DNA from 2 places in the Rhizobium sp. NFR12 genome. Region 1 is predicted to be linked to the other one. Evidence: riboswitches for the same ligand, from Rfam matches in the RefSeq annotation. Region 1 holds a riboswitch; the other holds the start of a gene.
What was found. A riboswitch is a leader RNA that binds a small molecule or an ion and turns the genes downstream of it on or off. The one in region 1 is predicted to bind cobalamin.
Positions count from the first base shown of each region.

Region 2: it holds a riboswitch for cobalamin, as region 1 does, so the genes downstream of both, BLW69_RS21835 (DUF1636 family protein) here and BLW69_RS03830 (ABC transporter substrate-binding protein) in region 1, are expected to answer to the same signal.

Region 1 covers NZ_FNWM01000001.1:788,837-804,643, reverse strand. Annotated here, with positions in the region: gene BLW69_RS03835 (FecCD family ABC transporter permease) at 1-757, opposite strand, end outside; gene BLW69_RS03830 (ABC transporter substrate-binding protein) at 838-1,845, opposite strand; cobalamin riboswitch at 1,975-2,170, opposite strand; gene ftsZ (cell division protein FtsZ) at 2,464-3,459, shown strand; gene BLW69_RS03820 (GcvT family protein) at 3,535-6,096, opposite strand; gene BLW69_RS03815 (hypothetical protein) at 6,271-6,675, shown strand; gene BLW69_RS03810 (DUF3597 domain-containing protein) at 6,738-7,214, shown strand; gene BLW69_RS22500 (hypothetical protein) at 7,339-7,716, opposite strand; gene BLW69_RS03800 (FAD/NAD(P)-binding protein) at 7,771-9,183, shown strand; gene BLW69_RS03795 (hypothetical protein) at 9,234-9,542, opposite strand; gene dinB (DNA polymerase IV) at 9,701-10,795, shown strand; gene BLW69_RS03785 (DNA polymerase III subunit epsilon) at 10,847-11,596, shown strand; gene BLW69_RS03780 (hypothetical protein) at 11,625-11,942, shown strand; gene BLW69_RS03775 (2'-5' RNA ligase family protein) at 12,013-12,594, shown strand; gene BLW69_RS03770 (hypothetical protein) at 12,600-12,842, shown strand; gene BLW69_RS03765 (pyridoxamine 5'-phosphate oxidase family protein) at 12,906-13,388, opposite strand; gene BLW69_RS03760 (hypothetical protein) at 13,606-13,824, shown strand; gene BLW69_RS03755 (SDR family oxidoreductase) at 13,907-14,623, shown strand; gene BLW69_RS03750 (helix-turn-helix transcriptional regulator) at 14,634-15,473, opposite strand; gene BLW69_RS03745 (SDR family oxidoreductase) at 15,572-15,807, shown strand, end outside.
Region 2 covers NZ_FNWM01000008.1:16,269-32,075, forward strand. Annotated here, with positions in the region: gene cobO (cob(I)yrinic acid a,c-diamide adenosyltransferase) at 1-315, opposite strand, end outside; gene BLW69_RS21825 (CbtA family protein) at 312-1,082, opposite strand; gene BLW69_RS21830 (CbtB domain-containing protein) at 1,097-1,273, opposite strand; cobalamin riboswitch at 1,310-1,511, opposite strand; cobalamin riboswitch at 1,570-1,796, shown strand; gene BLW69_RS21835 (DUF1636 family protein) at 1,901-2,326, shown strand; gene cobW (cobalamin biosynthesis protein CobW) at 2,323-3,360, shown strand; gene cobN (cobaltochelatase subunit CobN) at 3,382-6,684, shown strand; gene cobG (precorrin-3B synthase) at 6,681-7,988, shown strand; gene BLW69_RS21855 (precorrin-8X methylmutase) at 7,991-8,620, shown strand; gene BLW69_RS21860 (precorrin-2 C(20)-methyltransferase) at 8,617-9,381, shown strand; gene BLW69_RS21865 (precorrin-3B C(17)-methyltransferase) at 9,378-10,142, shown strand; gene BLW69_RS21870 (cobalt-precorrin-6A reductase) at 10,106-10,873, opposite strand; gene cbiE (precorrin-6y C5,15-methyltransferase (decarboxylating) subunit CbiE) at 10,893-12,125, shown strand; gene BLW69_RS21880 (cobalamin biosynthesis protein) at 12,122-12,508, shown strand; gene cobM (precorrin-4 C(11)-methyltransferase) at 12,505-13,293, shown strand; gene BLW69_RS21890 (cobalt-precorrin-5B (C(1))-methyltransferase) at 13,263-14,378, opposite strand; gene cobA (uroporphyrinogen-III C-methyltransferase) at 14,441-15,226, shown strand; gene BLW69_RS21900 (cobyrinic acid a,c-diamide synthase CobB) at 15,223-15,807, shown strand, end outside.

The sequences.
Region 1 (15,807 bases):
CAAGCAGCAGCAGCACCCGGACCCGCCGGACGGCGATGCCGAGCGAACGGGCCGCATCCTCGCCGAAGGTAAACGCATCGAGCGCCCGCGCATGCCAGATGCAGACGATGAGCCCGACGGTGACGACCGAAGCGGCAAGCGTCACCTCCGGCCAGCGGACGCCGGCAAGGCTGCCGAGCAGCCAGAACATCACGCTGCGCGCCTGTTCGGCATTGGCAGACGTCGAGACGATGTAGGAGGTCAGCGCGTTGAACAATTGCGAGGCGGCAACGCCCGCAAGAATGGTCCGGTCCGCCGTCTGGCGTCCGCTCGACAGCATCACCACGAAGACAAAGGCGATCAGCGCGCCGACAAAGGCTCCGGCGGAAAGCGAGATCGCGCCCGCGCCAAACCCGAGCAGCATGACGCTGACCGCACCGGTCGATGCTCCAGCCGAAATGCCGAGAACATACGGTTCGGCCAGCGAGTTCCGCAGCAGCGACTGCAGGATCGCCCCCGACAGCGCCAGCCCGGCGCCGCAAAATGCCGCGACAAGTGAGCGCGACAGGCGATAATCCCAGATCACCGCTTCCTGAATGCGCGGCAAGGCCACGGCCGTAAAGCCGAGCCGGTTTGTCACCGCAGCGATCGTCGTCTCCATGGGAATGGTCATTTCGCCGATCGCCACGCCGGCAACGATGGCGACGAGAAGCGCGGCGAGAACGAGGAACACGCCCGCGGCACCCAGTACCCAGCGTCCAGTGCAGGATCGCCTCACGTTAGACGCCCGAACTGATCGGGTGCAGCCGCCATCTCGTCGAAATCAGCAATAGGGAAAGACGTCATCACCCGCCGCGCCTAATTCGCGAGGCCGAAGGACTGGATGCCCCGGGCGAGTGTCTCGATGCCCTCGATCGTGCGGATCGTTGGGTTCATTGACTGCGCGTCCATCATCACGAAACGCTTCTTTCTCACCGCATCCAGCTGGCTGACAACAGGATCGGTTTCGAGGAACTTGATCTTCACAGCCGGATCATCCGCGGCATAGCGGCGACGGTCCATGGTGGCGATGACGATGACGGAGGGGTTGGCCTCAGCAATCGTTTCCCAGCCAACCAGCGGCCATTCTTCTTCCGTCGTCACCACATTGCGGGCACCGATCGTGTTGAGAATATAGGCCGGTGCGCTGTTCTTGCCGGCGATAAAGGCATCGCCCTTGGTTTCCTTGCTGGAATACCAGAAGACGATCGGCAGGTTCTTTAGCTCAACACCCTTGATCGATGCCACGGCCGCGGCTTCGCGTCGTTTCAGGTCTTCGATCAGGGCCGTACCCCTGTCCTCGACGTCGAAGATCTTCGAGAGCTCGGTAATCTCGCGGTAGATCAGGTCCATCTTGAACAGTTCGTTGCGAACGCCGTCCCCGCCATCGACATTGGTCTTGGCGACGCAATCGGCGGGCGAGACATAGGTGTTGATGCCGAGATCGGAAAACTGCTCGCGCTTGCCGACGGACCCCATCGGCCCGACATGCCACTCGAACTCGGCAGCAACCAGATCCGGTTCGAGACTGACGACCGATTCAAAGCTCGGGTCGTTGTCGGCAAGCCGTTTGATCTTCGCATCAACTCCGGCATAGGGCAAAAGCACCGGCCCGACCCAGACGGCAGTGCCCGCCACCTTGTCGGCCAACCCGAGCGAATAAAGCACTTCGGTCATGCCCTGACCGATCGAGACGATCTTCTGGGGCGCGTTCTCGAACGTGACGGAGCGACCGCAATTCTCGATCGTCAGCGGGTAGCTGGTCGGTGCGGCAAAGGCGAATGTGGGAAGTGCCGCAACTAAGGCGGCGATAAGCCCTGATTTCATGTCCTGTCCTTTAATGATCGGAAAAAAGGGCAGGACGACTTGAAGCCGCATCGCGGCTCGACGTCAAAATGGCGCACGAGCGCATTGCTTGCGACATAATCATCTCCCTGCCGGAACCCCTCGTCCGGTGTTGGTTGTCCATGCCACGGCAGGTCTCCTGACTTGCGGCTCGAACGCCTTCCATCGCCTTCCCGATCGGATGATCAGTGGTATCGATGGCTGGCTCGCCGCTTACAGTTGCGAGGGCAGTCGCGGACTTGGCCCGAAAGCCTCACCGCATTCCCTTTTCATCTGCGATTGCAGAACCGTAGCGCCCCAACTGATAGGGAACACGCCGGTGCTTGTCCAGAGCGATCCCCGCGCGATCTCTGCCGTTGCCTAGTGTAATAGTATAACATACCAATTTACGCAACGGTCTATTTTGGATTGGTCACGACCTTCGTGAGGCGCTCAATTCAGGGATGCTGTACATTAAATTGCGATGACATCGCCCTCACCCTACTCCTGCCTCTTTGGCCTGACAGCGCTCTGGTCTATGACCTTGCGGACAGATAGCCTGCGGGGCGATTCGCCGTCCTTCTGGTATGGGACGACCGGAAGGAGCTGAAGGAGACGAAGATGACGGATATTAAGAGCGGCTTGACCGAATTGAAACCGCAGATAACCGTGATCGGTGTCGGAGGCGGTGGCGGTAACGCGATCAACAACATGATCACGGAAAATCTCCACGGCGTGGAATTCATCGCCGCCAATACGGATGCCCAGGTTCTGGCGACATCCAAGGCGTCGCGCCGCATCCAGCTGGGTGCGCAGGTGACCGAAGGTCTCGGTGCTGGCTCGCTGCCGGATATCGGCCGCGCGGCCGCCGAAGAATCGATCGACGAGATCATGGATCATCTCGCCGGCTCGCACATGTGTTTCGTCACCGCCGGCATGGGTGGTGGAACCGGAACCGGTGCCGCGCCAGCGATTGCACGCGCAGCGCGCTCTGCCGGCATCCTGACGGTTGCGGTCGTCACAAAACCCTTCTCGTTCGAAGGGCATCGCCGCATGAAGACGGCCAACGAGGGTATCGAAGCCCTGCGTGAAGCCGCCGATACGGTCATCGTCATTCCGAACCAGAACCTGTTTCGCATTGCCGACGCCAAGACCAGCTTCGCCGACGCCTTCATGATCGCGGACCGCGTGCTTTTTTCGGGCGTCAGCTGCATCACCGACCTGATCGTCAAGGAAGGCCTGATCAACCTCGACTTCGCCGACGTGAAATCGGTGATGAAGGGCATGGGTCGTGCGATGATGGGAACCGGCGAGGCATCCGGCGATGGCCGCGCGCTGATCGCCGCCGAAGCCGCAATCGCCAATCCGCTGCTCGACGACATCTCGATGAAGGGCGCCAAGGGCGTGCTCATCTCGATCTCAGGCGGTACCGACATGACACTGTTCGAAGTCGACGAAGCTGCGAGCCGCATCCGTGACGAAGTCGAAGCCGAGGCCGACATCGTCGTCGGCGCGATCTTCGACAAGAACCTCGACGGCAAGTTCCGCGTTTCGGTCGTCGCAACCGGCCTCAACGGCAACCAGCAGGGCTCTTCGTCCCCGACTGCGCAGTACTAAGACCAGTCTCAGCCAATAAAAAAAGCGCTCCGTGGACATCCGCGGAGCGTTTTTTGTTTGTCGGATCCGAAGAAATCAGCTTCTCGGCTTAAGGTTCTCAGGATCGTAGAGCGGCTTGTAACCGACCGCTGCGACTTCCACCGGGAAGGCCTCGTTGAAATAATCCACCGTCAGTTTCCGGCCGACCTGGCAATGCGACCAGGGCAGATAGGCGAGCGCGATGTTCTTGCCGATCGTCGGGCCGTAGGCGATCGAGGTCGTATAGGAACGCCGTCCAAGGTCGTCGATCAGAACCTCGCCCGTGTCAGGATCCATCACCGGCAGCGAGCCGACCGGATAGCGGGCGACACCGGACGCATCGACATTGTCGGTCATCACGAGCGTGCAGAGCATCGCCGGCTGATGGTCGCGGGCCTTGTATTCGAGATGCTTCGCCTTGCCGCGGAAATCGGCTTCCTTGACCTTCGGACGGGCAAGATCCGCTTCGATCAGGTTGTACTGGGTCAGGAGATCGCCGTTCTGCAGGCGCAGGCTCTTTTCCATGCGGCGTGAGTTGGCATAGGTCTCGACGCCAAAGGCCATCACGCCGGTGGCGCGCAGCGCATCCCAGACGGCAACGCCGTCCTCGTATTTCATATGCAGTTCCCAGCCCTGCTCGCCCACATAGGAGATGCGGAACGCCGTGACATGCTTGCCGGCGATCTCGATAGGCTTGATCGCGGCGAAGGCGAAGTTCTCGACATTGAGACCATCGGGGTCGGCCACGACCTTCTTCAGCGTCTCGCGCGCGTTCGGGCCCCAGATGCCGATGGTGATGAACTTTTCCGAGACATCGGTGATTGTGACGTCGAGGCCACGATCCTGCGCGACACGCTTCATGTAGAGCAGGTCCCGCGGCCCGGCATCGGCGCCGTTGACGAGACGGCCGCGATCAGCCAGGCGGAAGACGGTGAAATCGGCCCGCACCATGCCCTCGTCGTCGAGGAAGTGGGTGTAGATGCCCTTGCCGATATTACCGTCGCCGCCGATCTTGGCCGCACACAGCCATTCGAGCAGCTCGACATGATCGGGCCCCTCTATATCGACCATGTGGAAATGCGAGAGGTTGACGATGCCGCAATCCTCGCTCATCGCCAGATGCTCGGCATTCGACACGCGCCAGATGTGGCGGCTGTCCCACTCGTTTTCGCGCGTCGGAACCCGGTCGCCGTATTTCTCCAGCAGATGCTCGTTGGCGGCGTAACCGTGGGCACGCTCCCAGCCGCCGAGCTCCATGAAGTAACCGCCCAGTTCCTTTTCGCGATCGTGGAACGGCGAGCGCTTGGCGCCGCGGCCCGTCGCATAGGGTTCGCGCGGATGAACGGCCGGGAAATAGATCTTCTGGGCAGCCTCGAAGGTGCGGCCCTCGATGAACTCTTCCGTCAGCTGATGCGGATAGAAGCGCGCATAATCAATCGAGTTGTGGTCGATCTCGGTGCGGCCATCGGTCATCCAGTCGGCGATCAGCTTGCCATAGGCCGGGCCGTCCTTGACCCAGATGGCAACGCAGTACCAGAGCCCGCGCACCTTCTGGCTTTCGCCGCAGGAGGCACCGCCGCCGGCCGACACCTGCAAGAGACCGTTGAACGAATGCCCTTCGTTATAGCCGAGCTCGCCAAGGATCGGCGTCAGCTCGATCGCCTTTTCCAGCGGCTCGATGATCTGTTCCATGTCGAGATCGCGCTGCGACGGCGACAGCCGCGCTTCGTGCTTCTCAAGAATGTCGCGGGGATGACAGAGGCGCGGATGGGTGGTCTCGTAATAACCCCACTCGATCTGCCCGCCTTCGGTCGTCTTCGGATCGCCGGTGTCGCGCATATAGGCCGAATTGCCCTGGTCGCGCAAAAGCGGATAGCCGATTTCCTTGCCGGTGCCTTCGAACTCGTTATAGGGCCCGAAAAAGGTCAGCGGATGATCGACCGGCATGACCGGCAGATCCTCGCCCGCCATCTCGGCAATCAGCCGGCCCCAGATGCCGGCGCAGACGACGACATGGTCGGCCATGATCGTGCCGCGGTGGGTGACGACGCCCTTGATGCGGCCGCCCTCGATAATCAGAGACTGCGCCGCCGTATTGCCAAATACCTTGAGCTTTCCGGCTTTTTCGGCGGCGTCCACCAGCTTGCCGGCGACAGTCTGCGAGCGCGGAATGACAAGGCCTGCATCCGGATCGAACAGACCGCCCTGCACCTGATCCTCTTCGATCAGCGGGAACATCGCCTTGATCTCGGACGGCGAGACGTAATGCGCCCGGGTGCCGAAGGCCTTGGCAGAGGTCAGCTTGCGCTTGATCTCTTCCATCCAGGCATCGTCGCCGGTGCGCGCGACTTCGAGACCGCCGATGCGGGCGTAGTGCCCCATCTTCTCGTAGAAATCGATCGAATACTGGGTGGTCCAGACCGACAGGTAGTCATGGCTGGTCGTGTAGCAGAAGTCCGAGGCATGCGCGGTCGACCCGATATCGGTCGGGACCCCAGACTTGTCGATGCCGACGATATCATCCCAGCCGCGCTCGACAAGGTGGTGCGCGATCGACGCACCGACGATGCCACCGAGCCCGATGATGACGACCTTAGCCTTTTGCGGAAATTCTGCCATTGCATGCCCCAACCGAGTGAAGCCGCGATACTAGAGGGACAGACGCGCCAGGTCACCTCAGATTACGACATCAAAAACTGTTGCAGCGCCACGCACGCCCGAAGAGGTATATGAGGAACTTCTTGGCCCCTTCTCCTGTTTAGCACTCGATAAAATGGTAACAGGGGCAATCACATGAAATTCAGAGCATTGAAGGCGGTGACCGCTGTCGGTCTTGCCTGCCTGATGCTGGCGGGCTGCGTCAGCGAAGGCGGCACCTACACCGAGTATCGTTCGTCCGATCGCTACGACCGGTTCAACCGTTACGACGGTCCGAACTACCGCTACCGTCATAACCGGGATCGCGATCGCCACCACGGCCGTCACGACGGACGCCGGCCCGACCGTGACAACGATCGCCCGCATCGGGACTGGAACCGTGGCGACCGCCCGGAGCGCCCCGGCTACATCCGCAACGACCGCGACGGCCGCAATGATCGGGGTGGTCGCGATGGCCGTGACCGTTCCAGCGGTCGTGGTGGACCGGACCGTTCAGACCGCGGCTCACGCGGCGATCGCGTCGTCGTCCCGCAGAACTAAAGTGATCCGTCATCGACGTGATCTCGTACCATGTATGGCATAAACCAACGGAGGAACTATCCATGAGCATATTCAGCAAGATCAAGGACGCCATCTTCGGTCATCCTGCAGCAGCAGCACCGGCTTCGCCAACAGGCGCCGAGCCGACACCGACGTCCATGGCAACGCCAGAACCTGCTGCGACCACAGCCCCGCCGGTCGGCGGAACAGCCCAGGCTGCTCCGAAGACTGCAGGCGCACCGCCAGTCGCAACTCCAGGCTCGACCTCTGCCACGATGCAGACCGTCGATATCGCACCGGTCCTCGACGCAGCCGTCAAGAAGAGCGGCCAGAAGCTCGACTGGAAGCATTCGATCGTCGACCTGATGAAGGCCCTCGGCATGGACGCGAGCCTTTCGGAGCGCAAGGAACTGGCCGACGAACTCGGCTACCCCGGCGACCAGAGCGATTCCGCCACGATGAACATGTGGCTACACAAGGCGCTGCTGAAGAAGCTGTCCGAAAACGGCGGCAAGGTGCCTGCCGAACTTCTCGATTAATGGTTTCGGGCGCTCCACTGCGGGCGCCCGAACTTCTATCTGATGAAAACTGCTTGCGATTCCCGTCATCCGGACGGTTGAGACATGACGAAGGCCCGGCTGAGACCGGCTTCCGCGTCATGTCTCAGTAGGCGAGAGACGTACTCCAGAGAAAAATGTCCTGCTGGTCGGTATCCGTCAGTCGATCGGCATCAGTCTCCTCGACCTTCTGCGTCTCGAGCCGTGGCAATGCCGCGGCTTCTTCTTTTCGGTCACCGGCCAACTGCCTTGTCGATCCGAACAGATCGATCCCAAATATCGAAAAGCCGCCACCAATCATCACGCTCTCCATTCCTTCCCGATCTTTGATGTGTAATGTCGCGTCAGAGGGAGTCGTGAACAATATTGCCTGCGAGAACACTGGACTAAATTTAGCCGCGCCAAGGGATAAACGTGCTCCGTTTCCGATGCCTAGGAAAAAGCCCGTTTTTGCAAGCGCAGCGCCTATCGATTTTTGATTCAACGACGTACCGTGCGAGTTTAAAAGAGCGGCCGCGTCTAACCGAAGTGACTGACAGTGACAGCATCGACGACGTCTGAACGGCCTAAACCAACACGATCTTCAATCGCCATTATCGGCGGCGGCGTGACCGGAGCAGCGGTCGCTTTCCATCTCGCGACGGGCCACAAGGCGGACGCCGTCGACATCACCATTTTCGAGCCGCGTGCGGAAATCGGCAGGGGCCTGGCCTACGATACGCGGGACCCGGTGCACCGGATCAACGTCCCGGCAACGCGAATGAGCATACTTCCTGGCGATCCCGAGCATTTTTCGAGATGGATGGAAACGACCGGCTCCGTTGCGGACGATGAGGCGGCATTTCGCGCCGATGGCAACGTGTTTCCGCGCCGGGGCATCTTCGGAAACTATGTCCTGTCCAACCTTCAACCTCTTTTGGCATCAGGAGCCGTCCGCCATATCTGCGCCGCGGTGACCGGCGTCGAAAAGCGGCAAGACCAATGGCATGTCACCGATACCACCGGGCAGACGCTGGTTGCCGATATCCTGGTGATCGCTGCCACCCACCCTGCTCCCGTTGCCCCACGCTCCTTGAGACGACTGGCCGAGCATCCACGCTATGTCGCGGACCCGACAGCGCCGAACGCATTGACGCCGATCCGGGCCGACGATCGGGTCCTCGTCGTCGGCAACGGGCTGACCTCCGCAGATGTTATCGCTTCGTTGAAGCGTTGCGGGCATAGCGGCAGCATTACCGCCCTCTCGCGCCGTGGCCTGCGCTCGCGCGGACACGCCACCTTTGCGCAGGAACCGTTCGGTGACTTTCTCGACCATCCCGCCACAAGCGCATCCGAGATCCTGCACCGCGTGCGGGCCGCGATCAGGGAAGCGCAGGCAGAGGGTCAGACCTGGCATGCGGTTCTCGACCAGTTGCGCTCGCAAGGCGGCGGCATCTGGAAGCATCTGCCGCTCGAGGCACGCCGCCGGATCGTGCGACACCTGCGTCCCTATTGGGACGTCCACCGCTTCCGGATTGCGCCGCAGGTGGAAGACGTGCTCGACGCGGAGGCGGCAGCCGGCAGGCTCGATATCCTCGCCGCAGGCATCGTCGACGTCAGCACCGACGGAGACATGATCGATGTCACCATCAAGCGGCGCGGGAAGAATGGTGTCGAAGTCCGCCAGTTCGATGCCGTCGCGGTCACGACCGGCCCGGCCCACGGCAACGTGCTGCAGAGCCAGCAATGGCTGCGGCAACTCGGCGATCACGGCTTTCTGCACCTCGATCCGACGGGGCTTGGTCTTTCCTGCAACGAGCAGTCCAACGCGATAGACGCGGATGGCAAGTCCGAACCAAGGCTTTTCATCGCCGGACCGCTGGCACGCGGACATTTTGGCGAGCTGATGGGCTTTCCGCAGGTTGCCGAACATGCGCTGCTCGTCGCCGATTCGATTGCAGCAAACCTCTGAGCTCACCGCCATACGGAGCCGGCTGAGAGCCGGCCCCTCGGTTCACTAAATCAGCGGCCGGTCACGCGTATCGCGCCTGCTTCGCCAAAACTCTTCTGCACCGCCGCCATCTTGCTCTCGGTGATATCGGCGGAAACCTCGATCTCGCCCTCCAGCGGGCCATCGGTGCGCTCTCCGCCATCATGCGACGCATCGCCACCCGACGGAGCGGATCCGACCGTGTTGTCGGCACCGACGGACTGGATGAAGATATCCGGACGCGAGATACCGTGCTGCTGAACCAGATGTTCGACCGCAAGGTCTGCCGCCGCACGGGTGTCGAAAGTCGCTCGAATGGTTGTCGTGCTGTCGTCAGCCATGAAACTGTCTCCTGTTGCTAGATCACCAGAAGCAAACGCCTTCAAAGCCCGCTTGTTTCCCTCATGCACAGGAAGCTGGTCAGAGAGCTTGGATATTTGTCGGAAGACTGCTATGTTCTCTTTTTGTTTCCATACGATCCAGCAAACCGCACGCCCGCATGAATGTCACGGTCCCCATATCCACCCGCAAGATCATCCATGTCGACATGGATGCGTTCTACGCCTCCGTCGAGCAGCGCGACAATCCTGACCTGCGCGGCAAGCCGCTGGCGGTCGGCGGATCTGCGGCGCGCGGTGTGGTGGCGGCCGCAAGCTACGAGGCGCGCGCCTTCGGCGTTCACTCCGCCATGCCCTCCGTCACGGCCAAGCGCAAATGTCCGGACCTGATCTTCGTGCCGCCGCGATTCGAGGTCTACAAATCGGTATCCCAGCAGATCCGGGAGATCTTTGCGGAATATACGCCGCTGATCGAACCGCTGTCGCTTGATGAGGCCTATCTCGACGTCACCGAGAACCTGAAGGGCATGGAGATCGCCACCGAGATTGCGCTGGAGATCCGGGCCAAGATCAAGCAGGTGACGGGCCTCAACGCATCGGCCGGCATTTCCTACAACAAGTTCCTCGCCAAGATGGCAAGCGATCTCAACAAGCCGAATGGTCAGGCCGTGATCACGCCAAAGAACGGTCCGGGCTTCGCGGAATCGCTGCCGGTCAAGAAATTCCACGGCGTCGGGCCGGCGACTGCCGAGCGGATGAAAAAATACGGCATCGAGACCGGCGCTGACCTCAAGTCGAAGTCGCTGCAGTTTCTCGCCGAGAGCTTTGGCAAATCCGGACCCTATTTCTACGGCATCGCCCGCGGCATCGACGAGCGCCAGGTCCGTCCCGACCGGATCCGCAAATCCGTCGGCGCCGAGGATACGTTTGTCGAGGATATCGACGCCCTCGACCTTGCGACCGCCGAACTGAGGCCACTTGCCGAAAAGGTCTGGCGCCACTGCGAAGCGCATCGCATTTCGGGCAAGACCGTCACCGTGAAGATCAAATATTCCGACTTCACCCAGGCGACACGCAGCCGCACGGCGTCCCTCCCCTATGCAAGCGTCGCGGAAGTGCTGGCGGCGGCATCGGGGCTCCTGGCTACCGTCTACCCTTTCCGGCGTTCGGTAAGGCTGCTGGGCGTATCCCTCTCTTCGCTGGTCGGCGCCGGGCCGGATGACGTGGAACAACCGCAGCTCGGTCTCGATTTATAATCGACAAGCACACAAAGAGCGCGGCCAATAAGCGTCGACAAGGACTTCGACATGAGCAATCCCACCATCCGCGTCATCGACCTCGAGACCGGCGGCAACGGACCGAACGACGTCTGCGAGATCGGCTGGCAGGATGTCACCCAAGGGGCAGACGGAAGATGGCAGGTCGACGAGGACCGCGGTGCACTTCTGGTCAATCCCGGCCGTCCGATGTCGCCCGACACGATCGCGATCCATCACATCCTTGACAGCCATGTCGCCGACGCGCCGTTCTGGAAAGATATCGCACCGACTGTCCTGCGTCCCCCGCACCGGATCGAAGCGCTTGCCGCCCATCGCGCAGCCTTCGAACAGCGATACTGTACACCGCGGCTGACGGGTGGCCTGCCCTGGATCTGCACCTGGAAATGCAGCCTGCGGGTCTGGCCCGAACTGCCGCGGTTCTCCAACCAGATGCTGCGCTACCTGCGTATGCCAGAAGGTCTGGTCCACGAGATCGGCCTGCCGGCGCATCGTGCCATGCCTGACGCCTATGTCACGGCGCACCACCTCCGCGACCTCCTCAACGAGGCATCGCTCGAAGACCTCCTGGCCTGGAGCAGCGAGCCGGGTCTGCTGCCGCGCGTGCCATCAGGCGCGGATCGCGGCAAGCCCTGGGACCGGATCAGCGAAGATGCGCTTCGGGACCTCGCGGAAGACCGGGATATCGATATCCGCTTCACCGCCCGCGCCGAATTGACGCGCCGCGGTGAACAACCACAGCCGCCCGTCGTTGACCCTCCGCAGGGAACGCTCCTGTAATCGGTATGGCGAAAACCGGGGTTGGACGATGAGCGAGACGTATCCGGATACACCCGACGGCAAATACTTCGTCGTCCGCGGCAGGCTCTGGCGTCGAAGCAACCCGGCACTGGACGCCGAGACGCGTCAGGAGCTGGTCTCGGACCTGATGTCGGCACGCCGGGCCGTCCGCGATGCGAAAGGCAAACCCGACGCGATGGCCGAAGCGCGCCGGCGGGTCGACGATGCCAAGGTTCAGCTTGGCGAACGCGGCCCTGTCTGGTGGGATGACGGCGAGCCGGATCTCAACCGGCATATGGCCAAGAACACGCCCTATGCCGACTGGTTCGCGCAACTGAAGGATTGATATTGAGGGCCCGCATCCCAGATCTCGGCTTCGAAGACCCGTTCGCAACCTGGCCCGAAGGTTCATCGCCGTGAAGACGCTTCAACCGCTGATCCTGACAGCCCGTATCGCGCAAGCGGACAAAGCACCTTTCGATCTGTTGCGGAAAACCCATTTCCCGCCCGACCGGAATTTTCTCGATGCGCATCTGACGATGTTTCATCGGTTGCCGGGCGAATATACCGACGGGATCGTCGAGCATCTCAGACAGGTCACTGAGGCAGGGTCATCGATCAAAGCCGAGGTCAGCGGCGTCCGCCATCTCGGTGCGGGCGTCGCCTTCACGATCGACAGTGCCGCGCTGCAGGATGTGCGAGCCCGGTTGAAGGAGGCCTTCCTTCCATGGCTCGGCCCGCAGGACATGCAGAAATGGCAACCGCATATCACGATCCAGAACAAGGTATCGAAGGACCGGGCCGACCGGCTGTATCAGGAGCTTCGTGCGGAGTTTCAGCCATACACAATCGAGATTACAGGTGTTGATCTGTGGAAATACCTCGATGGACCCTGGCAGCATGAAACCTCCGCGATATTTGCGGAAGATCGAGACGCCGTTGTTTCCGGTCGCGATCAAAGAGAGCGTGCCCGCGTCCAAAGCCATATCAAGGAATGAAACTGATGCCCGGAGCGTTCAAATCTATCTTCGTCCTCGCCTTCGATCTCGATGAGAGAGGGCAGACCGTTCCGGCGTTTGCGGTAAGGGAAGCACAAGACGAGACGACTGCGATCGATGAGGCCCGCAAACTCGGCGATCGACATGCCGGCGTGGTAGTCTGGAAGCGCGAGGCATCGCCAGCTATCGGCGAGGAAGGCGAACCGGCGATTATCTTTGAAACCGGAACGATCGGCGATTTCAACTGAGACGCCAGCCCGTCTTCGCGGGCCGCAGAAGAATGGCGGACGGTTGCCCGTCCGCCATGAAGGTTACATCTGAACCTTGGCATTGTCGCCCATGTCGGGCTTCGAACTGGAAACGGCGGCTGCCGCCATCTTGATGTAGCTGATGACTGTGCCAGGGCTATCCCAGTATTCCGCTGCTGACGGCGTGATCTTCAGGACGCGAATCGAAGGATCCTCGGGGCTGTCCCACCAGGCCTTTGCCGGTGTCGCCCAGAGGTCGCGGATCTTCTCGCGATCGTTCTGTACTTCTGCCGTCGCCGAAATGGACACGTATTTCTGGCCCTTGGAATCGGCAAACGCCAGGCAAACGTTCGGGTAGCGCGCGATTTCCTCGTCCTTGTGGCTTGCCACATCCGTTAGAAAGTAGAACGCATTCTCAAGGCGTTCCGCATAGGCGGCCATCGGCCGTGCCCGCAGATCCGTACCCGACTGGGTCGTGAGCATGCAAAATCCGATCTTCTCCGCAAGGTCCCAGACCTTCTCGTGTTCGTCTTCGATGTGAGCCATGCGATTTCTCCTTTTGATGACGCGGGTCAACTGGCGAGCTTGGCTTCTGTTCCAGACCCGCCGATATCTTGCACCGGAAACGTGCAGCGGCAGGAACAGGATGACCGGGGCGCCGTTAATCTAACTCAAGGTCCGATCTTACGAGCGCTTGCGACAGCGCTTGAGCGGGGTCGAGGCGACTTGGCACACGATTGACGCAACGGGAAGGAACCGGTTCATGACCGATCAGGAAACCTCGACCAAGAAACTCGCGATGAAGTATCTCGAACTCGGCGGCACACGCCGCGCGAAGCTCGATGACAACATCGCCGACGTCCGCAAGTGGGATGACGAACCGGCCGAGGCAGACGAGTTCTGGAAGACGCAGATCGAACCGCTCGAAGCCGCGCGCCTGCGCGAAGTCGAGACGCATCTTCCGACCATCAACTCCGACTAACGACGCCTACCCAATACCGTGGAGTTCGGGCATAGTGCGATGAAGAAGCGACCTACACGCGCGTATCTCGGATATGTCAGACATGGCCGGCACTGAAACCAGTCTTCTCGCATCGCTGCCGAACGGGTTCCGGGCGGCAGTGATCGGGGCAAGCGGCGGTATCGGTTCCGCGATCTGCGAGTGTCTGCAAAACGAGCCGCATCTAGGCGAACTGATCGCCTTTTCCCGCAGCCGCGACGGTCTGGACTTCGCCGACGAGACGAGCGTGGCGGACGCTGCAGGCTCGATCTCGGCAAAGCCGATCCACCTCCTCATTTGCGCCACCGGCATCCTGACGACCGATGGCCGCGGCCCGGAAAAGTCTCTGCGGCAGCTCGATCCCGAAACGATGATGGCCCAGTTCCGCACCAACGCCGTGGGACCGGCGCTTGTGGCAAAACACTTTCTCCCACTGTTTGATCGCGAAACCCGCTCGATCGCCGCATTCCTGTCGGCCCGTGTCGGATCGATCGGCGACAACAGGCTCGGCGGCTGGGTGTCCTACAGATCCGCCAAGGCGGCGCTCAACCAGATTGTCCGCACCGTTTCAATCGAATATGGCCGCACCCATCCGGCAGCGGTCATCACCGCCATTCATCCGGGGACGGTTCGCACGGGTCTATCAGACCCCTATTCACGCGGTCACAACACGGTCAGCCCGGAACAGGCGGCAGCGTCGATCCTCTCAACGCTGAACAGCCTCGCCCCGGAGAATTCCGGCTCTTTCGTCGCCTATGATGGAAGCAGTATTCCCTGGTAAGATAGAGCGGTTAGGGTTTAGCTGATGCCGCGCGGTCGGCAACGCGCTGCCGGATCTTCGCGGCCATTGCCGGATCGACCGGGTTGTAGACCATCATGCCGAGATCCGGCCGACCGTCGACGGAGAATGCGGAATATTCCAGCTCGACCGTGCCGAGATCCGGATGTTCGATCCGCTTCAGGCCATCGCTTTGAAGCCTTACGTCGTTTTCACCCCAGAATGCCGCAAATTCCGGACTGGACTTCGAGAGCTCGTCGACGAGATCCGAAACCTCCGACATCGCACCGGCCCGTGCGGCATCGGCGCGAAAGGCGCCGACGACAAACCGGGCGAGCCCTTCCCAGTCATGTTGCTTGGCGCGGAGCGACGGGCTCGAGAAAATCTGTCGCAGGAGGTTTCGCTGGCCTTCGGGCAGTTTCCCGTAGTCGGTCAGAACCACGGCCGCCGCCGCATTCCACGCCACCACGTCCCATGTCGCGGTCTTGACGAAAGCGGGGCTCGCATCGAGCGTATCCAGCAAACGCTGGAGCCTGGGCGTAATTCCCTCCGTGGACTTGTAGCGAACCTCCGGCGGCCGTCCGAGACCGAGCATGAAAAGGTGTTCGCGTTCCGGCTCCGTCAGCATCAACCCGGAAGCGATCCGGTTCAGGACGTCAGCCGAGGGCGCGCCGCCGCGGCCCTGCTCGAGCCACGTGTACCAAGTCGGGCTGATATTGGCGCGTTGAGCAACCTCCTCCCGGCGAAGCCCCGGCGTCCGCCGTCTTCCCGAAAACCCGAAGGCACCAGGGTCGAGCCTCGTGCGGCGGTCTTTCAGAAACGCTGCCAATGAATTCGGCGTGATGTCCGGCATCGATACCCTGTTAGCAATTATACCCTGATACGGTCACTACTTTAACGGAATAACAAGAGCGCAGATAGTCCCGGTGTCAAAGCAACTGGAGAATGACAATGCGTGTATTTCTCACCGGTGCCACGGGCTTCATCGGCTCGGCGCTGGTTCCTGAACTTCTCGACGCGGGCCACGAAGTCATCGGCATGACCCGCTCGCAGGCAGGCGCCGAAAAGCTGATCGCATCAGGGGTCGAGCCACATCTGGCGACGCTCGAAGACCTCGAAAGCATAGAACGCGGCGCCCGGAATGCAGACGCTGTCATCCATACGGCGTTCGACCACAACTTCGAACG
Region 2 (15,807 bases), on a different contig from region 1:
ATCCTGGGTTTCCCAGGTAAAGCCCTCGCCCATCGTGTGCCAGGCGATGCGGTCGCCGAACACCGCAAGCGCCGGCTGTTCGCCGGTCGACCAAGCGCCCTTGATGAACTGCACGATCCCGACGCGGCGGTTGTGCCCGAGCGTGCGCAGCGCCAGCCCGAAGGCCGCCGTCGACTTGCCCTTGCCGGAGCCCGTATGAACCATGAGAAGCCCCTTCTCGACGGTCTTCTCCGCGACTTCGGCATCCTGAACCGCCTTGCGGTTCTCCATCTTGGCGCGGTGACGCTGCTCGGTGGTCTGATCGATTTCCTTCAACGGACTGCAAGCTCCTTGGACGTGGTCGAGATTTCCTCACCGGCACGAAAACGCTCGCGAATGACGCCGGAAAGCGCCCCGAGAACGGCCCAGAACACCAGGTTCGTCGCGTAGACGGCATTGACGAACCGCGCATGCAGGTCGAGCGGCACCGCGGTGTCATGGGTCGGCGGCAGCGGTGCACCGATGATATGCGGAGCAACCAGCAGGACGACCGCCAGAGCCGCAAGAAGGGCGGAACGGGTGTAAGCAAGCAGGCCGAGTGCCAGGGCAGTGCAGACGGCCGTCGCAATCCACCAGATCTGGCGCGGTCCGAGTTCGGCGACGGGCATACCCGGAAGTTCCGGCGGCAGACCGAGGCCGGGTGCGAGGCTGACGGTGAGGAAGCCGGCAATGCCGAACATCAACCCGCCACGCCATCCGCCAAACCCGCCGAGTGCTTCGGCAATGGCGATGGCAACCAGCGCAAAACCGATGGCCGACAGTGCATTGGCGGCAGCCGTGTAGGCAAAGCGCTCGATCCCGTTGGCAGGAGACCATGCCTCTTCGGAGTGATCATGCTCGGCGGCGGCTGTTGCTGCGGTGCCTGCGGCAGGATCCGGAGCCGCAGTATGGCTATGTCCAGCACCGTTGCTGTCGACATGTTCATACGTCTCTGCCGCGATGATAAGCGGCACGACCGAAAAGCTTTGCATCACAGTCATCAGGAGCCCGGACAAAAGCCCTGCGATCACCGCCGTGAGGACGATGTTACGAAACAGCGACATTGGGAAAATTCCTCTTAGTGGCAGGGAAAGGCCAGCGAGTGGCGCGTATCGTGGGCCGCATTGTGCACGGCCTCGATATGCGAGAAGCCGACAAAGCCGACGATGAACAGGCCGAGTATGGCCGTCATGCCGAGAGGAATGATTTTCGATGCGGAAACGCTGGCTGCACGGGCAGCAGAGTTCGTAACCATGGACGTCGTCTTTCTGCCCTCCACCCGAGGACTTTCACTGTGCCTATCGTCTCCGGCAGGTCTCCTGGCTCGCGGATCGAACGCCTCTGACCCGCCTTCCCGGATGTCTCCAGTGGCATATCGGGCAGAGACTTTCCGCTTACAGTTGCGGGGGCAGCCGCGGGTTTGACGCCAAGATGTCGTCGCACCGCATTCCCTTCGATGAGCCCTCTCGGGCACCAAAGACGTGATCACTATAGACGGTTTCCCCAGACGGGCAATCGGCTTTGCAACATTGACACTGCCCTGCGACAAGGCTTAGGTGACTGCGATACGGTCCCTTGCCGGCAACGGTAGGGGCTAAGAGAGAATGCGGTGCGAACCCGGGATCGTCTTTAAGATTCCATGGTTCAATGCCGCGGCTGCCCCCGCAACTGTAAGCGGCGAGCCATCCTGCCACTATGGCCACTGGAGAAATCCGGGAAGGCAGGCGGATGGTGACGACCCGCGAGCCAGGAGACCTGCCGTTCGAAAACGTGCCTTTCCGGGCGGGGTGCTCCGGAAAAGCTTCTTTCACTCTGCAGGATAGGCTTGCCTTCCTGTCGTGCACCCCGATGTTATTGACTTGGGCGGTAGTGCGACACGATGGTGATTGACGAACGAAAAGACGAGCGCGACGCGGCCGCAGACGGCCTTGCCGGCGAGCCGGATGTGACGATTTTCGTCTGCACCAATTGTCGCGAGGCATCCGATAGCCAGGCGCGCCCGGGCATCCCCCTGATGGACGCCCTCCGCAAAGCTGCCGCCGGCAAACCGCTCTCCATCAAACCCGTCACCTGCCTTGCCAACTGCGAAAAAGGCCCAAGTGCTGCCTTCAACCATCGCTCCGGCTGGTCCTATGTCTTTGGTCATCTGTCGCTCGACACAGTCGAGGACATCGTGATCGGCGCGATGATGCTGGCTGACGACGAGCGCGGTCTACTTCCCCTTCGCGGCCGCCCCATGTGCCTTCGCGGCAAGGGCATGACAGCCCGCATTCCACCATTCCAGCACCACGAGGACCTGCCTTCATGAGCGTTTCATTCGACCGCGTTCCCTGCACCGTGATCACCGGGTTTCTCGGTGCCGGCAAGACGACGCTGATCCGTCACCTGATCGAAAACCTCAAGGGCAAGCGCATCGCGATCATCGTCAACGAGTTCGGCGATGTCGGCATCGATGGCGACGTGTTGAAGAGCTGCGGCATCGAAAGCTGCCCAGATGATAACATTATCGAACTTGCCAACGGCTGCATCTGCTGCACCGTCGCCGACGATTTCGTTCCGGCGATCGACCAGATCCTGGCCCGCGAACCGCGCGTCGATCATATCCTGATCGAAACCTCCGGCCTTGCCCTGCCGAAGCCGCTCGTCCAGGCCTTCCAGTGGCCGGATGTGAAGGCCCGCGTCACCGTGGATGCCGTCATTGCGGTGGTGGACGGTCTAGCGCTTGCGCAAGGTCGCGTTGCCGACGATCACGAAGCGCTGGAAGCGCAGCGCAGCCAGGACAGCTCGATCGACCACGACGATCCGGTCGAGGAAGTGTTCGAGGACCAGATCGCCTGCGCCGACATGATCGTGCTGACCAAGACGGACCTTCTCGACCAGGCATCGCTTGCCGCCGCCAAGGGCCGCGTCCAGGCGCATCTGCCGCGCGCGGTCAAGATCGTGCCCGCCGCAAACGGCGCCGTCGATCCGAGCGTGCTGATCGGTCTCGGCCTTGCCGTCGAGGACGATATCGAGAACCGCAAGACCCATCACGATGACGAGCTTGATCACGATCACGACGATTTCGACAGTTTCGTCATCGATATTCCAGCCGTTGCCGATGCGGACGAGCTCGCCGCCCGCATTTCCGCCACGGCGGAAGCGGAAAACGTGCTGCGCATCAAGGGTTTTGTCGACGTCGCGAACAAGCCGATGCGCCTTCAGGTGCAGGCGGTCGGTTCGCGCGTGAACCACTATTTCGACCGCGCCTGGGGTGCCGGCGAGACCCGCCAGAGCCGGCTCGTCGTGATCGGCGAAAAGGGCATGGACCGGGCAGCGATCGAAAAGATGCTGGCGGCATAAGAGGGCTGTAGAAGGAAAAGGATGCATATTCTCGCCACCACCTCGTCGTCGCTCGACGACCTGATCGAGCCGGTCGACCTCAACCAGTCGCCGGCGGATGTGGTGGTGCTGTCTTTTTCCGGCAGCGACCTGAACGGCATTGCAGCGGGTTGGAGCGACGGCAAGGCGAGCCTTTGCCTCACCAATATCTCCGACCTTCGCCATCCGATGTCCGTCGACCTGTGGCTGGAAAAGACCGCTGCCCATGCGCGCTTTATCCTCGTGCGCATTCTTGGCGGCTATGATCGCTGGGCCTATGGCGCCGATCAACTTTCGCGGCTGGCGAAGCGCAAGAAGATCCCGCTAGCGATGCTGCCGGGCGAATGCAGCATCAGCGACGACCGTCTGGCCGCTGCCTCGACAGTGCCCGATGCGACGCTGATGGACGTTCTCGCCTTCTTCCGCGAAGGCGGGCCGGACAATATGCAGCTTCTGGCGCGCCGCCTGGATGCGCTGGCAAGCGGCGACACGCAAAGCTCGCCGACCGCGACGCCGATGCCGAAGCGGGGCTTCTACAAGCCCGGCCACGGCATCGCGACCGCCGATGAGCTTACTGCTGGTTTCCCGCCCGATGCGCAGCGGCTGCCGATTCTGTTCTATCGCTCCACCTTGCTTGCCAATGATGCGGCCCCGATCGACGCGATGTACGAGGCGCTGACCGCCCGCCGGTTCGCACCGATGCCGATGTTCGTCGGCGGCCTGAAGGATGCGGAAACCATCGGCTTTGTCGAACAGGCGATCGCAGAGCTCGATCCGGCCGCCATTCTCACCACGACCGCCTTTGCAAGTGCGACCGACGACAACGGCGACACGATTTTCGACCGCTCAAGGGTTCCTGTCTTCCAGCTGGTCACCGCAACGACACGGCGTGACGGATGGGTGGATGGCCGCCGCGGCCTCAACCCCTCCGATCTCGCCATGCATGTCGTGCTGCCGGAACTGGACGGCCGCATTCTCGCCGGCGCGATCTCGTTCAAGGCGGGCGACAAGACGGCCGATCTCGTCAACCAACCCGAACCGGACCGTATCGAACACGTCGCAGACCGGATCGCCGCCTTCCTGGCCATGAAGACTGTTTCCCGGGCCGAGCGGAAACTGGTCATCCTGATGCCGGATTATCCGAGTGCGCCGGGCCGCACCGGTTATGCCGTCGGCCTCGATGTGCCGCAAAGCGTTCTCACGATCCTCAGCACGCTATCGACAGCCGGCTATTCAATTTCCGATATCCCGCAAACCCCGCGCGCGCTTCTGGATCTCCTTGCCGCCAGGACAGCGCAATATCCGCTTGCCACCTACAGCCCTTCAGCCGGCATCGATTCCGCCTGGGGCGAACCCGCAACGGACGTTGATCTGGAAGACGGCGCCTATCGTTTCCGCGCCGCGCAGTTCGGGAACGTCACGGTGGCGCTTGCCCCGGACCGGGGCCGCGATGCCGACCGGCGCGCCGACTATCACAGCCCCGACCTGCCGCCGCGCCACGCCCTCAATGCGTTCGGTCAATGGATGCGCGATGCCGTAGGTGCCCATGCGATCGTTCATGTCGGCGCCCATGGCACGCTGGAATGGCTGCCGGGAAAGACCGTGGCGCTGTCGAAAGACTGCTTCCCGGAACTCGTGACCGGCGGCCTCCCGGTCATCTATCCGTTCATCGTATCCAATCCCGGCGAGGCCGCAGTTGCCAAACGGCGCATCTCCGCAGTCACCATCGGTCACCTGCCACCGGTTCTGACAGGCGCAGGCCTCTCGGTTGAGCAGACGAAACTCGAGCTGCTGGTCGACGAATACGCGCAGGCGGACGGGCTGGACAGGCGCCGCCGCGACAGGCTGGCGAAACTGATCGTCGAGACCGCGGGCGACTGCGGACTGGCATCCGAGGCCGGGATAACCGGTGATGACGACCCCGACACGGCGCTCAGCCGCATCGATGCGTTTCTCTGCGACCTCAAGGACTTCGCCATCAAGGACGGCCAGCACGTGTTCGGCGAAATCGCAGCCGGCGATGACGACCCGCTGCGGATCGCCAGTGCCGGAACCGAAATGCAGGCGCTGCTCGATGCTCTCGATGGCCGGCATATCCGCCCCGGTCCGTCGGGCGCACCATCACGGGGCCGCCGCGACGTGATGCCGACCGGCCGCAATCTCTACGCCAGCGATCCGCGCACCCTGCCGACGCCGACCGCGTTCGAACTCGGCAAGCGCGCCGCCGACGAGATTTTGCGCCGATACCTGCAGGACCATGGCGACTGGCCGAAAAGCCTCGTCTTCGATCTTTGGGGCAGCGCTTCGCTGCGAAGCGGCGGCGAGGAAGTGGCGCAGGTTCTGGCGCTGATGGGTGCCAGACCCGTCCAGGACGCCGCAACCGGCCGCGTCACCGGTATCGAGGTTCTGACGCCGGCAACGCTTGGACGCCCGCGCATCGATGTAAGCCTTAGAATTTCAGGCCTGTTCCGCGACATGTTTCCGGCACTGATCGCGCTTCTTGATGCCGCCATGCGGGCGATTGCCGCGCGCGAGGAAGCCCCGGGCGACAATCCGCTGGCCGAAGACGCGCAGACGCTCGGCCACGTGCCCCCGCGCATCTTCGGCTCGGCCCCCGGCACCTACGGTTCCGGCATCGAGGAAAAGCTTGCCGACGGCAGCTGGGGCGAACGCGAGGAACTCGGCCGTCTCTATCTCGATGCCACCAGCCACGCGTTCGGCGGTGCCGATGGCGATGGCATTCACGTTCCCGGCGGGTTTGCCGAAAGAATCGGCAGCGCCGATCTTCTCGTCCATACCGGCGACGATCCCGGCCGCGATCTTCTCGACGGGTCCGCCGACGTTGCCTTCATCGGCGGCTTTTCCGCAGCTGTGGCGGCCCTTGGCGGCAAGGCGGATGTGATCGCGCTCGATACGACCGATCCGCAGAAACCGAGAGCCCGTTCCATTTCCGAGGCCCTGACCCGCGTCGTGCGCGCCCGTGCCGTCAACCCACGCTTCATCGCCGGCCAGATGCGCCACGGCCCGCGCGGTGCAGCCGAACTGGTCGAAACCGTCGACCGGCTGATCGGCTTTGCCGAGACCACCCACGCCGTTCCGCAATCGCTGATCGACGCGACCTATGACGCCTATCTGGGTGACGAGACAGTCCGCGACTTCCTGCTGTCCCAGAACCCCGAAGGCGCTCGCTACATGGGCCTGCGGTTCCGCGCCGCGCTCGATCGCGGTCTCTGGCATCCGCGCCGCAACGCGGTGGATGCCGAGTTGGAAATGCTGGCAGACGACTGCGAAAGGCTCGTCGCATGACGGCATTTGCACGAAACCAGGCCGAACCGGACATGAGACGCGGCGCCTGCCCTGCCCTGTCGGCGCCGATGATGACGGGCGACGGCCTGCTTGCGCGCGTGCCGCTGACCGCTGCAATTGCGCCGGAGCAACTGGCCGATCTCTGCAGTCTGGCAATGCGCCACGGCAACGGCATGATCGACATTTCCGCCCGCGGCAACCTGCAGATCCGGGGCCTCAGCGAAGCCTCTGCGCCGCATCTCGAGGCAGAGGTGCGAGCGCTGAACCTGCCGCTGCGCGATGGCCTTGCCGTCGAAGTGCCGCCGCTTGCCGGTGACGAAGCCCCGGAGATTGTAGATCCGCGCCCGCTGGCAGACGCGATCAGAGACCGTGCCCGTGACATCAAAGGCCTTGCGCCAAAGACGTCTGTCATCGTCGATGGTGCGGGTCGCCTGACGCTGTCTGGGTTGATCGCCGATATAAGGCTGGTCGCGGTGGACGCAGATGGCGAAATCCGCTGGAAGATCCTGCTTGGCGGCACCGAAGGTTCCGGGCGCGTTTTCAATGTTTTGACTGAAACACAGGCCGTCGAAGCGACAATCGCACTGCTCGAAAAGCTCGCCTCGCTTGGAAGCGATGCCCGCGGTCGCGACCTCGCTTCAGACTTGCCGGTCAACGATTTCACTGCCGCAACCGTATCGCCCTTCACGCTGCATGGCCTTTCGGACGGCACGTTCGCGACCGGCATCGGCCCGGCTTTCGGCCAAACCCATGCCGGAAACCTGATTGCCCTCTGCAACGAGGCCACCCGCCTGGACCTCCGCACCGTCAAACCGGCACTCGATCACTCGCTCCTGTTTTTCGGCAGCGAGACCGCGTGCCGCACATTGACGGCATTTGCCGCAGACACCGGTTTCGTGACGTCGGCTGCCGATCCGCGCGGTCATATCGCTGCCTGCACCGGACGCCCGGCCTGCCGTTCCGGCACCATTGCCACCCACGAGATCGCCACGCGCGCTGCCACAGAATGCGCCGATCTGCTGGACGGCTCGTTCAAGCTGCATGTGAGCGGCTGCCCTAAGGGCTGCGCCCATCCGCAAGCAACGGCACTGACGCTGTGCGGTATGCCGGATCACGTTTCGCTGCTTGCCTCGGCGAAAGCGAGCGGCCAACCCTTTGCTTCCATCGCGTTTGCCGATACCAACGCCACGCTTCGCCGCCTTGCCGCTCTCGTTCGATCGGAACGGCGCTCGGGGGAAAATTCCGCTGCCTGCCTTGCCCGGATCGGTCCGGACCGGCTTTGCCAGGCGGCCATACCAGGATGACCATGACCAGTTACGACTATATCCACGAAGGCGATGCGATCTATCTGAAGTCCTTTGCGATCATACGCGAGGAAGCCGACCTTTCCGCATTTTCGGAAGAGCAGGCGGATGTCGCGGTCCGGATGATTCACGCCTGCGGCCTGGTCGAGGCGGCCGAACATTTCCGCTTCTCCGACGACTTCGTTTCTGCAGCCCGCAATGCGCTGCTGGCCGGCAAGCCCATCTATTGCGACGCATTCATGGTGGCACAGGGGGTAACCCGGGCAAGGCTTCCGGCCGACAACGAGGTGATCTGCACGTTGCGCGACAGCCGCACGATTGAACTCGCCAAAACGATCGGCAACACGAGATCGGCAGCGGCACTGGATCTGTGGGACGCGATGGAAGGTTCGGTGGTCGCCATCGGCAATGCGCCGACGGCCCTGTTTCACCTGCTGGAACTGCTGGATGCCGGTGCACCACGCCCCGCCGCGATCATCGGCATGCCGGTCGGCTTCGTCGGTGCAGCCGAATCCAAGGAAGCCCTGATGGAATCGACGCATGGCATTCCCTATGCCGTGGTGCGCGGCCGCATGGGCGGCTCGGCCATGACGGCGGCCGCCGTCAACGCGCTGGCGAGGACAGGCCTTTGAACCCCAAAAGTATAAAGGGCAGACTGATCGGCGTCGGCACCGGGCCGGGTGATCCGGAACTGATGACGCTGAAGGCCGTGCGTGCCATCAATGAAGCGGATGTGCTGGCTTTCTTCTGCAAGAAGGGCTCCTCCGGTAACGGCCGCACCATCGTCGACGCGCATATCCGCCCGGGCACGATCGAGCTGCCGCTCGTCTATCCGGTCACGGTCGAGACCCACAAGGACGAAGCCGACTACAAGACGCCGATCAACGATTTCTTCGATCGGTCGGCCGAAGAAGTCGCAGCTTACCTCGATGCCGGAAAGACCGTCGCGGTTCTGAGCGAAGGAGACCCGCTGTTTTACGGGTCCTACATGCATCTGCATGTCCGGCTGAAGGATCGCTACGAGGTGGACGTGATTGCCGGCGTCACCGCAATGTCCGGCTGCTGGTCGATGACGGGCCTGCCACTGGTGCAGGGAGACGATATCCTGAGCGTGCTTCCCGGCACGCTGTCTGAAGAAAAACTAATCGAGCGTCTCTCCGATACCGATGCCGCCGTGATCATGAAGGTCGGGCGCAACCTGCCGAAGATCCGCCGGGCGCTGGCCGCAGTCGGCAAGCTTTCAGGCGCGCTCTATGTCGAACGCGGCACCATGGCCAACGGCGCCTCGGAGCGGCTGGAAACCCGCGACGAAAGCCCGGCGCCCTATTTCTCCCTCGTGCTCGTTCCCGGATGGACCAATCGTCCGGGGCCCGATCATGGAGCGGCAGAATGACGGGATCGCTGACGGTCGTCGGGCTTGGCCCCGGAAGTCCGGACCAGATCACCCCGGAAGCACTGTCGGCGGTTGCGTCGGCAACCGATTTCTTCGGCTACTTTCCCTATATCGACAGGCTGAACCTGCGACCGGACCAGCGCCGCCATGCCTCTGACAATCGCGAGGAGCTGGCACGCGCCAAGGCGGCGATCGACATGGCAGCGAGAGGCGGCAAAGTCTGCGTCGTCTCGGGTGGAGATCCCGGCGTCTTCGCGATGGCGGCGGCCGTCTGTGAGGCCATCGACGAGGGCCCGGCAGAATGGCGCGACATCGATCTTTCCATCGTTCCGGGCGTCACCGCCATGCTGGCGGTTGCGGCAAAGGCTGGAGCACCTCTCGGCCATGATTTCTGCGCGATTTCGTTGTCGAATAACCTGAAACCCTGGGCCATCATCGAAAAACGTCTCGTTGCCGCCGCAACGGCCGACTTCGTCATGGCCTTCTACAATCCGATCAGCAAGGCGCGGCCGCATCAGCTGGATGAAGCTTTCGATATCCTGCGCGCCAACCTGCCGGGAACGGTTCCGGTCATCTTCGGTCGCGCCGCCGGCCGGCCTGACGAGGCGATCCGGATCGTGCCCTTGGCGGAAGCTCAGGGCCACATGGCCGACATGGCGACCTGCGTCATCGTCGGCACAGCAGAGACCAAGTTGATCGAAAGAACCAATAAGCGACCGATCGTCTATTCGCCGCGCTTCCTGCGGGAGAGCGCCCAGTGACGCACCCGGTCGACCAGCGCATCCACGCTTGTGGCAGACGGCACATCCGGCAGCTCTGGCCGGTCGATCAGGATGACGTCTATGCCAAGCCGCCGTGCAGCGCTGATCTTGGCCACACTGGCGCGACCGCCGCTGTTCTTCGAGACGATAAGATCGATGCCGTGCTCCTCGAGCAGCCGGATCTCGACACCCTCGGAAAACGGCCCACGAGCGGTGATATAGGTCACATCCGGCAGGTCCAGCGGCGGATCGACCGGATCGACGCTGCGCACCAGGTATCGATGCTGTTTCCTCACTTCGAACGGCAGCAGTTCCTGTCGGCCAAGCGTCAGGAAAACCTTTCGCGGGGCGATATCGAGCGCGGCGACCGCCGCTTGGATGCTGCCGACCTCCTGCCAGCGATCACCGTCCTGGCGCAACCAGGCGGGACGGCGCAGAGCCAGGATTTCGACGCCCGAGGACGCCGCCGCTTCAGCCGCATTGCGGGAAATCTGCGCCGCGAACGGATGCGTCGCGTCGATCAGCAGATCCACGCCCTTCTCACGGATGAAGGCATCGAGGCCGACAGCACCGCCGAACCCGCCGATCCGCACGGGCACTGGCTGTTCCGCCGGCGCTTTGGTGCGGCCTGCAAGCGAAACAAGGATCTGGTATTCCGGGTCGGTCGCCAACCGGCCGGCCAAGGCCTTGGCTTCGGTCGTGCCGCCCAGAATGAGGATGGAGTAAGTCAAGTTGCCTCCTGAATCAGAGATGAGAGCTTTAAACCAAAGCCGCTGGCTGTCCATCGTCGGCATCGGCGAGGATGGCGTGAAGGGTCTCGGCGACAATGCCCGCGACGCGATCGCCGCCGCCGCATTTGTGTTCGGCGGAAAGCGGCATCTGGAGCTCGCCTCATCCCTCATCACAGGCGAATCACGGCCATGGTCGACGCCCTTCGATCCAGCGATGCGCGATGTCGTCGCTCTGCGTGGAAAGAGGGTCTGCGTACTCGCCTCCGGCGATCCCTTCTGCTTCGGCGTGGGTGCAACCCTGTCACGCCATGTGCCGGCCGACGAATTCGTCTCCTATCCGTCCTCGTCCGCATTTTCGCTCGCAGCGTCCCGTCTCGGCTGGCCGCTGCAGGAGATCGAGACGGTCTCGCTTCATGGTCGTCCGCTGGATCTCATCCGCCCGCTCCTGCATCCAGGCCGGCGCGTGATCGCGCTGACATCGGATGAACGGGGGCCTGCGGAACTGGCGGCGCTCCTGACGGAGAGCGGCTTCGGGAAATCGCAGCTGACCGTGCTCGAAGCGCTTGGCGGCGAAGCGGAGCGCATTCGCAAGGTGCAGGCGGACGAATTTGCATTGCAGGATATCAACGTGCTGAACGTCGTCGCGATCGACGTTGCCGCAAACGGTCCGGCGCGCGTTCTGCCGCTGGGCTTCGGCCTCGATGACGCCCTGTTCGAGCATGACGGTCAGATCACCAAACGCGAGATCCGCGCCTTGACGCTGTCGGCTCTTTCGCCCCGGCGCGACGAGCTCCTCTGGGATATCGGCGCCGGATCCGGCTCGATCGGCATCGAATGGATGCTGGCCGATCCCTCGATGAAGGCGATCGCCATAGAAGCGCATCCCGAGCGGGCCGCGCGTATCAGGCGCAACGCCTCAAGCTTCGGGGTTCCGGGCCTCGTCGTGGTCGAGGGCGAAGCACCGTCGGCGCTCAATGGCCTCCCCCCACCGGATGCGATCTTTATCGGCGGCGGCGGCAGCGAACCTGGTGTCTTCGAGACGGCCGCTGCAGCGCTGAAATCAGGCGGCAGGCTCGTTGCCAACGCCGTGACGCTGGAGATGGAAGCGGTGCTGCTGACCGCAAAAGCCACGCTCGGCGGCAACCTCATCCGCATGGATGTCTCGCGGGCCTCACCCGTCGGGTCGATGCAGGGCTGGAAGCCGGCCATGCCGGTCACGCAGTGGACTTGGACAAAAGGAACAGAACCATGATCGTCGCCGGTTTGGGTTGCCGCAAGGGCACCACACGCGCAGACCTTCTGTCCGCTCTCGATGCGGCCTGCACTGAGGCCGGTATCATCAGGGGATCGATTGGGGCACTTGCCACCGGAGAGATCAAGCGGCAGGAACCCGGCATTCTGCAGCTGGCCGAAACGCTGGGCATTCCTCTTCACATCGTCAGCGACCAGGCGTTGCTCGACGCCGAGCCGAGAACGAAGACCGTTTCCCGCCACAGCCTTGCCCAGACGCCGTCATCCAGCCTGTCCGAAGGTGCGGCGCTTGCGGCTGCGGGAGAATGGTCCGAAATCATCGTGCCGCGGCTGATATCCCAGGGCGCCACCTGCGCCTTGGCGCAAACGAAAGACTATCCATGACCGTCCACTTCATCGGCGCCGGCCCCGGTGCCGCGGATCTCATCACCGTCCGTGGCCGCGATATCCTCAGCCGCTCGCCCGTCTGCCTCTATGCAGGCTCGATCATGCCGAAGGAACTGCTGGACTATTGCCCGGCCGATGCACGGATAATCGATACCGGCTCCCTGTCGCTTGACGATATCGAGGCCGAATATGTTGCCGCTCACCAGGCCGGCAAGGATATAGCCCGCCTGCATTCAGGCGATCTTTCGGTCTGGAGCGCCGTGGCCGAACAGATCCGCCGGCTGGAAAAGCACGGCATCGACTATACCCTGACCCCCGGCGTTCCCTCGTTTGCCGCCGCCGCGGCCGCGTTGCGGCGGGAGCTGACAATTCCCGAGGTCGCGCAAAGTCTGGTCCTCACACGCGTATCCGGCCGCGCGTCAAAAATGCCCGAGGGAGAAACGCTGAAAGCGTTTGGCGCGACAGGTGCAACGCTTGCGATCCATCTCGCCATCCATGCACTCGACAGGATCGTCGAGGAACTGACACCGCTTTACGGCCCCGAATGCCCGGTGGCGATCGTCGTCCGCGCCTCGTGGCCGGAAGAGCGCATCATCACCGGCACGCTTGCCGATATCGTCGCGAAACTGGCCGCAGAACCGGCGGAACGCACGGCTCTGATCTTCGTCGGCAAGGGGCTGGGAGCGAAAGATTTCGTCGAAAGTCAGCTATACAATGCAGACTATGTAAGGCGGTTTCGCCCCGGCTGGGATCAGCTCTCCGGGGCTAAGGATCCGGAATGATCAGACGGCGTGAATTCCTTTCGTCCGGCAAGCTGGCCGTGCCGGTCGAACACCAGGATCTCCAGCGCGATCGCAGGGTCGCCGAGCGACTTTGCGGCGGTCTTCCAGGCAAGCGCGGCAATGCGGTCACCGAGCTTCAGACCACGCGCGTCGGCCATCTCGAACGCCTGCGCGACAGTGTTTGCAGCGATGATCCGCGCAACGAGATCGGCATCGGCGCCGGCGTCTTCAGCCACCTTGGCAAGCGCTTCGAGATCGGCAAGGCCGCGCTTGGAATGCACGTCGAGCATGCCCTGGGCGAGCTTGGTCATCTTGGCGACGCCGCCGGCAACCGTCACCTTCGGCACCGGATGGCTGCGGATATATTTCAGCATGCCGCCGACGAAATCGCCCATGTCGATCAGCGCGACGTCGGAAAGGTCATGATAGGCCTGCGCCGCCTTTTCGGACGTATTGCCGGTGGCGCCGGAAATGTGATCGAGGCCGGCCGCGCGCGCCACATCGATGCCGCGCCAGATGGAATGGATCCAGGCCGAGCACGAATACGGAATGACGATCCCCGTCGTGCCGAGGATCGATATTCCGCCGACAATGCCGAGCCGGCCGTTGAGCGTCTTCTCGGCGATCTTTTCGCCGTCGGGCACAGAAATCTCCACCTCGAAATCGGCGCCCTCGCCGGCAACCTCTGTTATCGCCTGCGCAATCATCTGCCGTGGCACCGGGTTGATCGAGGGTTCGCCGGGTGGCAGCGGCAGACCGGGTCGCGTCACCGTACCGACGCCCGGTCCGGCCTTGAAGGTGATGCCGGTTGCGGGCGCCCCGCGCCATACCGTGCTTATGATCAGCGCGCCATGGGTGACATCTGGGTCGTCGCCGGCATCCTTGATGATGCCAGCCTTGGCGAAACCCTCGCCCAGCTCTTCGATGGCCAGCGTAAAACCCGGCCGTTGACCGCCTGGCAGGGTCACCTCCACCATCGCCGGAAATTCGCCTGTCATCAGCGCCAGACAGGCAGCCTTCGTGGCAGCCGCAGCGCAGGTTCCCGTGGTCCAGCCACGTCGCAGGGTCTTGCTGTCAATATCGATGCCGGCTTCCATGGTCGTTTCTATAGCCCGGCCTTCCCCGGCCGGCAAAAGGTTTGCACTCCATGCCCATGAATGAGTTGATCGAAACCATCGTCGAAGCACCGGAATTCGAGCCCGGCCATGTCTGGCTGGCCGGCTCCGGCCCCGGTCATCCGCGCTATCTGACGCTGGAAGTTGCCGATGCCCTGCAAAAGGCCGACGTGATCGTGCATGACGCGCTGGTCTCCGACGCCGTCCTCGCGTTGGCGCAGACAAGCGACATGATCTTCGTCGGCAAGCGCGGCGGCAAACCTTCGGTGGCGCAGGACGATATCACCGCGAGGCTGATCGAACTCGCAAGATCCGGCAAACGCGTGCTGCGTCTGAAGGGCGGCGACCCGTTTATCTTCGGCCGCGGCGGCGAAGAGGCCGAAGCGCTGGTGAAGGCCGATATCCCCTTCCGGATTCTGCCCGGCATGACCTCTGCCCTTGCCGCACTCGCCTGCGCCAATATTCCGGCCACGATGCGCGGCATCAGCCGCTCGATCACGCTGGCAACCGGACATGCCGCCGGCACGCCTGGCGATCTCGACTGGAAAGCTTTGGCGAAGACGGGCGAGCCCATCGTCGTCTATATGGGTGTGAGCACGATCGGCACGATCGCGCGGCTGCTGATGGAGGGCGGATTGGCAGGCGATACGCCCGTCGCGGTTCTGATGGCGGCAACCACACCCTTGGAGCGCTCGATGATTGCGACGCTTGCGACCGTTGAAGCAGAAGTGCAGCGCCAGGATTTCCAGGCGCCGGCGCTGATCGTGATCGGCCGGATCGTCGATATGCAGGCGGTCCTTTCGGGACCTGCACCATGACGGCCCGCGCCCTGATCATCGGCGCACCGCGCTCCGGCTCCGGCAAGACCAGCGTCACCATCGGCCTGTTGCGTGCCTTCCAGCGGCGGGGCATCAAGGTGCGCGGCATCAAGACCGGGCCTGACTATATCGATCCCGGTTTCCACGAAGCGGCAACCCGCCTGCCCGGGCTCAATCTCGACAGCTGGGCCATGGCCCCCGATCTTCTGCGGCATCTGGCACGCGGCCAGGCAGAGGATGCGGACCTGATCCTGATCGAAAGCGCCATGGGTCTTTTCGACGGCATTCTGGGCGAACCCGGTCGCTCGGGCGCCGCATCCGATCTCGCGCGCCTGTTCGGCCTGCCGGTTCTGCTGGTGCTCGACGTCTCAGGGCAGAGCCAGACGGCGGCCGCCGTCGCCTGCGGCTTCATGCATTATGATCCGACGGTGAAGATGGCGGCCTGCGTGCTCAACCGTGCCGGAAGCGAGCGCCACAGAAAACTCTCGGGCGACGCCATTTCCGCGATCGGGCTGACCGTTGTCGGCACCATTTTGCGCGACCCCACGCTGACCCTGCCCGAACGCCATCTCGGCCTCGTG